One region of the Lysinibacillus sp. NPDC056220 genome, then DNA from elsewhere that is predicted to be linked to it. Evidence: predicted binding sites of a transcription regulator. Region 1 holds the regulator's gene; each other region holds the start of a gene.
What was found. Region 1 encodes CtsR, which represses protease genes until heat stress. Its sites were predicted from a motif close to ATGGTCAATAAAGGTCAAACA; they were not measured.

Region 1 (3,287 bases):
TGAACGATTGGACCAACATCTTCTTTACCTTTACCAACTAATTCTTCAATACCAGCTTCAATCATTTGAGGACTAATATCAATAGCTTCTAACGCTTTTGCAGCAATACCGCCGCCTTCACGTATAAGCCCTAATAAAATGTGCTCTGTGCCAATGGATTCGTGCTTCCAACGAATAGCCTCTTCCTGAGCAAGCTGTAATACTTTTTGCGCGCGTTGTGTAAAACGATTAAACATCATATAAATCCTCTCCTTTTTCCCCATTATTAGGCTTATTCGTGTGTGTTTGAATTAATGCCTCACGAAGCATTTCTGCTCGTACACGATCACGTTCAGCAGGCGGTAATGCCTCACCTGCATAATGCTGTAAAAAACCTGGTTGCATACTGACGACGCACTCATTTAAAGTTGTTGCGAGTATACCGTCAATCAACTGTAGGTCGACTCCTAAACGAACATTCGAAAGACAGGTAGCCGCTTCCTCACTTGTTAAAATTCTTGCATAAGTAAGGGTACCTAAAGCTCGATAAACTCGATCTTCTAAAGCAAGCTCAGCTTTTTCCATCAGCCTGCCTCTCGCATGCCGTTCCTTTTGTATAATTTTTTCAGCAACACTTTGTATATCTGCTAAAATATCTTCTTCTGTCTTTCCAAGTGTAATTTGGTTAGACACTTGATAAACGTTCCCTAAATTTTCGCTTCCTTCACCATATATACCTCTTACCGTCATGCCTAAGCGTGTCATCGCATTTATAATTTGATTCATCTGTCCGGTTAACGTAAGAGCAGGTAGATGCATCATCACAGATGCCCGAAGCCCAGTACCAATATTCGTAGGACAGCTTGTTAAATAGCCAAAGGTATCTCGAAATGCATAAGGTAAGACCTTCTCTAGAATACGGTCAATCTTATTCGCTTGTTCATAGGCATTTTGAAGCTGAAAACTCGCGGTCATACATTGAATGCGCAAGTGATCCTCTTCATTCACCATAATACTCACCGATTCATCTTGTGACAGAAGCACAGAGCCCACCTGCTCTTTTTTTGCAAGCTGCGGACTAATCAAATGCTTTTCTACAAGAATTTGACGTTGTAAAGGTGTTAAATCATTGATAGAAAAATAAGCATAATCATTTTGAAGCGTTGGACTATCGCTTACTGCATGTGTAACTGCCTGTTCCACCTGTAAAGCCTCGTTCTCTGAAAACGATAATGGAAAACGATATCCATCTAAATTTCGAGCAAGGCGAATACGTGTACTAATGACAATGTCAGAATAATCGTCTTCAATACGCATCCAAGTAGGTGTAGCACGCTCTAAAAACGATTCAATCATCATGACACATCACCACCTTCAAATTGTAGCTGCTTCTCAAGCTCTTTGACTTCATCACGAAGCTTTGCTGCCTCTTCGAATTGTTCTTCATCTACAGCGAACTTCATGCGTTTACGGATTTCCTCAATTTGCTTTTTAATGACATACACATTGCTATGGGCACCTGGCATTTTACCAATATGTTGGGGACCAGCCTGTATCCGATTAAAGAGCTTAGGTAAATGTTCGCTAAAAGTGTCATAACAGCTTGGGCAACCAAACTTACCTTCTTTCAAAAATTGCTTATACGTAAATTCACATTGTGGACACGTTTGCTGTTGTGGCTGTGTTTGTTGTTTTTCCCCCACCTTTTGCCATGTAGGTGAGCCAAACCAGTTAGATAATAACTGTTGTATAGAAACTGGCTCTTGTTTAAACTCTGCATGAAATGGATGGAACTGTGAGGCGCAGACGTCACAATAATGGTGCTCCACCTTTTGCCCATTTTGAACTTGTGTTACAGTAACTGTCGCATTACGTTGTTTACAATGTTCACATATCATTTCCATCACCTCACTATTTCTGCTGCTCGTATTTTATAGTTGTCAGCATCGCCCGCAATATTTTTGCTCGAATTATATCTCTTAAAGGAAGATGTAAGTCGATTGTTGAGCGATCAATTGCTGCTAACATTAACTTCGCTTCTCGCTTTGAAATTACCTGCTCGTCGATGAGTCGATACACTAAATCTTCTGCCATCGTTTGCGATGCTCCACCTTCAATATGCCGGAGAACATCGTCAATTAAATCAATCTGTGAATTCGCGCGGACACGTAAAATTCGAATGTATCCACCACCACCACGCTTGCTCTCTACAAGGTAACCTCGCTCGGCAGTAAATCTTGTATTAATGACATAATTTATTTGTGACGGAACACATTGAAATTTATCTGCAATTTCACTACGTTTTATTTCAATATGCCCTTCCCCACCTAATTCAAGTACTTGCTTTAAGTAACCTTCTATGATGTCTGATATATTACGCATTTTAGGAATACACCTCGCTTGCTTCACTGACTTTGACTATCTTTGACTTTCTTTGAGTATATTATACAAAACGCTTGAAAATAATTGCAATGATTTCGCCCAGAGAAAAATGAAATGCCTTAAAAAGTATATTCAAGCGTAGAAAATAGCACTTATTAATTAATGGCTATCGAGCACACTTATTTGCTTCCTACACCTAATGTACCCTTTTTATCCATAGAAAAAACGCAAGCATATGCAACTAGCATATACTTGCGTCTATAAAAATTATACCCAACGACCTACAATTGGATAACGCCAAGGCTCATCAGTTAATGCTTTGACGATACCGATAATTGGTACTACTAATAGCATAATACCGAAAACGATTAAAAATGGAATGCCAATGATGAAAAAGCTTAAGACTCCAGAGACAGCAAGTAAAACCGCCATGACAAGTTGGAAAAGTATTGCTTGGATAGAAATTGCCTTCACTTCCTCATCCGTACTAATTAAAAAGAAGATTATGGGAACTAACCATGGCGCAAAAAACGAACTTGCGTGTATGATTACTTTAGACCATTTACTCTCCATATATATCAACCCTTTCTTTATGCGTTGTCTATCGTTTTATGTACTACTATTTACGGAACTATACCCGTAATAGTTTCAATTTAAAGTGAGTTTTTTAAAATTTTTTTGAAAGGTCGTGATGAGAAATGGAATTTAACCACACATTAGCAAATGAATATGAAAAGGGGATTCGCCGTACTCTACCAAGCTATGATGCAATGCTTCGTTTAATACAAACTTTTTATCGTTCTACATTACAGGAGCAAGCTGATATGTTGATTGTTGGTGCAGGCAGTGGCAATGAAATATTACAGCTAGCAGATGGAAGACCGCATTGGTCATTTACGGGTGTTGATCCGTCAGAATCTATGCTC
Region 2 (3,287 bases), on a different contig from region 1:
ACTGCATTGTCTCCAATAGCTGCGTCAACATTACCATTTAACATCTCTTGAATTGCGATTGGCTGACTTTCAAAAGCCATGATATTTGTACTTGCTTCACCCTGTAGCTTTTTAGCTGCCATATGACCAGTAGCATTAATTTGTACGGACACCTTTTTATCTTTTAATTCATCTAATGATTTAATCTTTGAATCTTCTTTCACAACAATTAATAATTGAGACTCATAGTATGGCTCAGTAAAATCAAATGATTCTTTGCGCTCATCTGTAATGGTAATCCCTGAAGCACCAATATGTGTTTCACCATTTTTAATTGTTTGGAAAACGGGTTCCCAACCAATATTATTCCACTCTACTTCGAAATCCATTTCATCAGCAATTGCTTTTAAAATATCGACATCAATCCCCACAATTTTCCCTTTATCGTCAACAGATTCAAACGGTGCAAAAGTCGCTTCTGTACCTACTTTATAAACTTTCTTGCCATCTCCACCTTCTGAAGGTGTACTACCCGAAGAGGCAGTATCCTTTGTCCCACATCCTGCAAGTGCTAAAGTTAGCGCTGCTAGTATCATAAGTAACATCCAAGCTGTTTTTTTCATTGCATTTCCCCCTATTTCGATAATTTTCCATTCTGCGTATTATTTTTCGCAATTCGGAAATATTAGACTATTAGGTCAATTATATTAATATTATAGTATTTGTACAACAACTTTTCGCATAAAACTAAATATTTTTTCATATTCATTAATAAAGAAATCATTTAAATAGAAAAAAAATGCATTAATAACAAGAATATGAACCTAAAATTAATATATATACAATTGAAAAAATGCTAAATTTCGATAAATTTAAACAAAAAAAAAAGAATCCCCTCAGAAAGGATTCTTTTTTTCGGCTATTACTAGCCTTCACGGTCAGTATGTTCACTAAAAAATAATTTGGAGTTGTTGCTTTTTTGAAGGTTTGAAAGGCATAAATAGGGGAATAATGCCAACTAGGACAGTATTCCCATTACTTTTCCTCTCTATCTCCACTAAGCAGGCTGCTAAACTACTTATTAGGAGATTGAGCTATTACAGTATATCTATATTCAGTAAAATGGCGCCCTCGGAGGGAATCGAACCCCCAGTGCAAGAACCGGAATCTTACGTGTTATCCATTACACCACGAGGGCAAAAAAAACAAAAAAAAAGTACTCACCCTAGGCTTACGAAAAGCATGATGTAGATAATCCTCATTTTGGAGCATACCTGCAAAATAGTGTTCTGTACTTTCAATCTTATAACCTTACCTATTATACAAACGTATCACATATATTTCAACCATATAATACAAAAAGAATTTATTTTTTTTTATTTAATTAATTTCACTTTAGCAGGGTTAATATTTGACCTTCCCTGACTATAATGTGTATGATAAGGTTACAGCTGAAATAACAATGAGATTTCAGCAAAGGTAATCGAATTTAGTTTTTTGAAGGAGGATTTAACATGAATTTAATTCCTACAGTTATTGAACAAACAAGCCGTGGTGAACGTGCATATGACATTTACTCACGTCTACTTAAAGACCGCATTATCCTTTTAGGAAGTGCTATTGACGACAATGTGGCTAATTCAATTGTCGCACAATTACTTTTCCTACAAGCAGAAGATCCAGACAAAGACATTTCTCTTTACATTAATTCACCAGGTGGATCAATTACGGCTGGTATGGCCATTTATGACACAATGCAAATTATTAAGCCAAAAGTTCAAACGATTTGTATCGGTATGGCTGCATCAATGGGTGCATTCCTACTTGCTGCGGGTGAACCTGGTAAACGCTTTGCATTACCAAATGCCGAAGTAATGATTCACCAACCACTAGGTGGGGCACAAGGCCAGGCGACAGAAATTGAAATTGCTGCTAAACGTATTTTATTCTTACGTGAAAAATTAAACGGCATTTTATCTGAACGTACTGGTCAACCACTTGAAGTTATTGCAAGAGACACAGATCGTGATAACTTCATGACAGCTGAACGTGCAAAAGAGTATGGTTTAATTGATCACATTATGCACCGTAGTACTGATAATAAATAGTAATAAAAAACCTCACAGAATTTCCTCTGTGAGGCTTTTTTACTTGTTAGTTAATCTTCATTTTCAATAATTGTTGCTAATGCTGTAACCGCTTGCTCAGCATCATTGCCTTCACTACTTAAAGTTACCTCCGTACCTTTAGCAACTGCTAAGCTCATGACACCCATTATCGACTTGGCATTAACTTTTTTTTCATCTTTTTCTAGAAAGATATCCGCACTGAAACGATTTGCTTCCTGCACAAATAGTGCCGCTTGTCTTGCTTGTAGTCCTAATTTTAATTTAACCTGGACTCTTCTCTCGATCATTCTCAAAACTCCCCTTCACTACCGTTCATCTATTAGTTTTATCTTACCTTACTTACTAGCAAAAGAACAATAAGCGATTACGCATGACATTCATACCTGAAAAGTATGAAAACTTAACCACCTATTTTTTCACCGCGTCTTAATGCATCTGCTATTTCATCGATTTTTCTTAAACGATGGTTGACACCTGATTTGCTGACAGTGCCACTGGATACCATTTCGCCAAGCTCTTTTAACGTAACATCTTGATACTCTACTCGTAATCGTGCAATTTCACGAAGCTTTTCGGGTAGTTGATCAAGACCAATTGAATTTTCAATAAATCGAATATTCTCTACCTGTCGTAATGCTGCTCCAATTGTTTTATTTAGATTGGCCGTTTCACAGTTCACAATACGATTGACACTATTGCGCATGTCTCGTAATATCCGAACATCCTCAAATTTCATCATTGCCTGATGGGCACCCACAATATTGAGAAAATCAGAAATTTTTTCTGCTTCCTTTAAATAAGTAACAAAGCCTTTTTTGCGTTCGATTGTTTTGGCATTGAGTTCAAATTCATTCATTAAATCCATCAATGCCTCGCCATGTTCTTTATATAAAGAATAAATTTCTAAATGGTAGGCGGATGTTTCTGGGTTATTGACAGAGCCTCCTGCTAAAAATGCGCCTCTTAAATAGGCTCTTTTTTGGCCATTTTTTTTAATGAGCTTTCTTGAGATCGTATGATTAAATTGAAAGTCGTCTGAGATGATTTCTAAATCAATTAACAGCTCGCGTGCTCCTTCTCTTACACGGCAAATATATACGTTATTTTTTTTCAATCGCATTTTCTTACGAACTAGCAATTCTACATTGTATGGATACAACTTTTTCATAATCGTATATA
Region 3 (3,287 bases), on a different contig from region 1:
AACCCTGAAAATTTAACATTCATGGTGAATAAAAAGGCTGGACATGTTGTACCACGTGATGGAATGTTGGCAGCAACAGAGTGGCTTGCAGAGCATTTGGCATAATATGATGCATCTGCTATGATAAGGTTAACACTATGATGGAAGGAGAAATGGGAATGGATCAGGATATGAAAGATAGCATGTTAGGTGCATTAGAAAATGTAATTGACCCTGAGCTTGGAATTGATATCGTCAACTTAGGTTTAGTATATGATGTAGATTTAGATGATGAAGGTGTAGCAACGGTTACAATGACGTTAACATCGATGGGCTGTCCACTTGGCCCAGTGATTGTGGATCAAGTGAATACAGCATTAAACGAGCTTCCAGAAGTGAAAAGTACAAATGTAAATATTGTATGGAATCCACCTTGGTCAAAAGACAAAATGTCACGCTATGCCAAAATGGCATTGGGTGTACGCTAATAGTGTCTATTAAAAATCCCTGCTTATTTTTAATAAGCAGGGATTTAGCATGTAACGAATTAATCGATACGGCATACTTGTAATGGACAATTTTCGCAGGCAATCTCATTTTTTAAAAATTGTAAATCATGAATAGTAATAAAGCCTTTGTCAAAAGTCAAAATGTCATGTTTTTTTAAATCATTCAACATGCGATTAATCATTTCACGACTAGTCGCACACAAATTTGCAATTTCCGTATTTGTTAGTTGAAACTCAATAAAAATGGAACCATCCTCTAAAAGCTTACCATACGTATTAGATAGACGAATGAGCGTTGAAAACAAGGCACCCTTTTTTCCGTTTAACACTAAATCACGCAAACGACTCTGATGCTTTAAATTTTCTGTTTGTAGCCACTTCATATATTCCACCATAATCGTAGGCTGTTCTTCCAGTAAATGTTCTAATGACTGCCGACTTAAAACATATAGCGTAGCAGATTCTAAAACTTTTGCAGTCATGGAATTATAGACAAGGTTACAAAATAATGAACCCTCTCCAATGATACTATCAGGACCACATATTCGAATCGTCAATTCCTTCCCAGTTTCGGTTTCTTGACTAATCGATACAACACCCGACTTAATATAGTAAATTTCCTTTGACCGTTCACCTTCTAGAAAAATTTTATTCCCTTTATTTACTTTGATAAAAACACCATGCTTTTGAAAAAGGTCCATAATTTTTTCTAACATATTATCCTTTGAAACCATATCTCCAACACATCGCTTTCTTTTTGTAATAAATGGCGATTATTACAAAAGGACAGTGGATTTTTCGATACTTAAACATAGAAACATACCATTATTATAACGTAAATGTTTATTTATAAGTGTAAAAATTTAGTGCTATTTCTTTGCATAAGAATTGTCGAGTGATGTAAAATAAAGTTAGTCAAATAAGGTCAAACTTTTAAAAAGAACCAGAATGGGTATAAAGATTATGCGAAATAGTAAAGTAAAGGAGTGCTAATTATGCAATTTCAACAAACTGATAATCAAAAGCCATTAGAGCAATTTGGACGTAACTTAATAGAAGAAGTTAAAAATGGCAAAATGGACCCCGTTATTGGGCGCGATGAGGAAATTCGAAATGTCATTCGTATATTAACGCGTAAAACAAAAAATAATCCTGTATTAATTGGTGAGCCAGGAGTTGGTAAAACAGCGATTGCAGAAGGTTTGGCTCAACGTATTGTGAAGGGTGATGTACCAGAGGGCTTGAAAGAGTGCGTGCTATACGAGCTGGATATGAGTGCTTTAATAGCAGGTGCAAGCTACCGTGGCCAATTCGAAGAGCGTTTAAAAGGCGTATTAAAAGAAGTTAAAGATTCAGAAGGGCAAATCATTTTATTTATTGATGAAATTCATACAATTGTAGGCGCAGGCAAAACGGATGGTGCTATGGATGCAGGAAATATGTTAAAGCCCATGCTTGCTCGAGGCGAATTACACTGTATCGGTGCGACTACATTAGATGAATATCGTCTGTATATTGAAAAAGACCCTGCCTTAGAACGCCGGTTCCAACAAGTTCTTGTACGTGAGCCTTCTATTGAGGATACTGTGTCTATTTTACGAGGCTTAAAAGAACGCTTTGAATTACATCATGCAGTACGTATTCATGACCGCGCGATTGTGGCTGCAGCAGAGCTCTCCAATCGTTATATTACAGAGCGATTTTTACCAGATAAAGCGATTGATTTAATTGATGAGGCATGTGCAATGATTCGTACTGAAATTGATTCAATGCCACAGGAACTAGATGCAGTGACTCGTCGTATTATGCAACTAGAGATTGAAGAACAAGCGTTACGGAAGGAAAAGGACGAAGCAAGTAAAAAACGTCTTGAGCAATTACGAGAAGAATTGACAAAGTTGAAAGAGTCTTCTGAGGGGATGAGGCAGCAATGGGAAGCAGAAAAGGAAAAACTACATGAAATTCAGAAAAAACGGGAGACATTAGATAAATACCGTCGTGATTTAGAGGAGGCGGAAAGTAAATATGATTTAAATAAAGCTGCTGAATTACGTCATGGTAAAATTCCAACACTTGAAAAAGACATTCAGGAACTCGAAAAAGAATTAGAAAGCGGCGCAGAGTCTCGTATTTTACGTGAAGAAGTGACAGCTGACGAAATCGCCGCAATTGTTTCTCGCTGGACGGGTATTCCTGTGACAAAACTAGTGGAGGGCGAGCGAGAAAAACTATTGCGTTTAAAGGAAACCTTACATGAACGTGTAGTTGGTCAAGATACAGCTGTTCAATTAGTAACAGAGGCTGTATGGCGTGCTCGTGCAGGCATTAAAGATCCGCATCGTCCAATTGGTAGTTTTTTATTCTTAGGTCCAACAGGTGTTGGTAAAACAGAGCTTGCTAAGGCCCTAGCTGCTCAATTATTTGATTCAGAAGATCATTTCATTCGAATTGATATGAGCGAATATATGGAGAAGCATAGCGTGTCTCGATTAGTTGGAGCTCCTCCGGGTTATATTGGTTATGAAGAAGGAGGTCAACTCACAGAGGCTGTGCGTCGTAACCCTTATTCTGTTGTTTTACTAGATGAAATTGAAAAAGCACATCCCGATGTGGCTAATATTTTATTGCAAATTTTAGACGACGGCCGAATTACAGATAGTCAAGGACGTATGGTCAATTTTACAAATACAGTAGTGATTCTAACATCGAATATCGGCTCTAGTTATTTAATGGAGGCAAAAGATGACGATCCAGCTGTTGAAGACTTGGTTATGGCTGCTCTCAGACAGCATTTTAAAC

Region 2: the regulator CtsR is predicted to act here: its motif matches at 1,388-1,408, upstream of clpP (ATP-dependent Clp endopeptidase proteolytic subunit ClpP).
Region 3: the regulator CtsR is predicted to act here: its motif matches at 1,400-1,420, upstream of ACOZBY_RS03820 (ATP-dependent Clp protease ATP-binding subunit).

The regions. Positions count from the first base shown of each region.
Region 1 is NZ_JBMOXD010000005.1:62,420-65,706, forward strand. It holds gene ACOZBY_RS16400 (ATP-dependent Clp protease ATP-binding subunit) at 1-239, opposite strand, end outside; gene ACOZBY_RS16405 (protein arginine kinase) at 229-1,338, opposite strand; gene ACOZBY_RS16410 (UvrB/UvrC motif-containing protein) at 1,335-1,877, opposite strand; gene ACOZBY_RS16415 (CtsR family transcriptional regulator) at 1,891-2,361, opposite strand; gene ACOZBY_RS16420 (DUF4870 domain-containing protein) at 2,629-2,934, opposite strand; gene ACOZBY_RS16425 (class I SAM-dependent methyltransferase) at 3,060-3,287, shown strand, end outside.
Region 2 is NZ_JBMOXD010000007.1:111,675-114,961, forward strand. It holds gene ACOZBY_RS18615 (basic amino acid ABC transporter substrate-binding protein) at 1-602, opposite strand, end outside; tRNA gene ACOZBY_RS18620 (tRNA-Arg) at 1,103-1,177, opposite strand; gene clpP (ATP-dependent Clp endopeptidase proteolytic subunit ClpP) at 1,494-2,087, shown strand; gene ACOZBY_RS18630 (HPr family phosphocarrier protein) at 2,138-2,395, opposite strand; gene whiA (DNA-binding protein WhiA) at 2,509-3,287, opposite strand, start outside.
Region 3 is NZ_JBMOXD010000001.1:791,570-794,856, reverse strand. It holds gene ACOZBY_RS03835 (prolyl oligopeptidase family serine peptidase) at 1-105, shown strand, start outside; gene ACOZBY_RS03830 (metal-sulfur cluster assembly factor) at 159-467, shown strand; gene ACOZBY_RS03825 (Crp/Fnr family transcriptional regulator) at 527-1,222, opposite strand; gene ACOZBY_RS03820 (ATP-dependent Clp protease ATP-binding subunit) at 1,484-3,287, shown strand, end outside.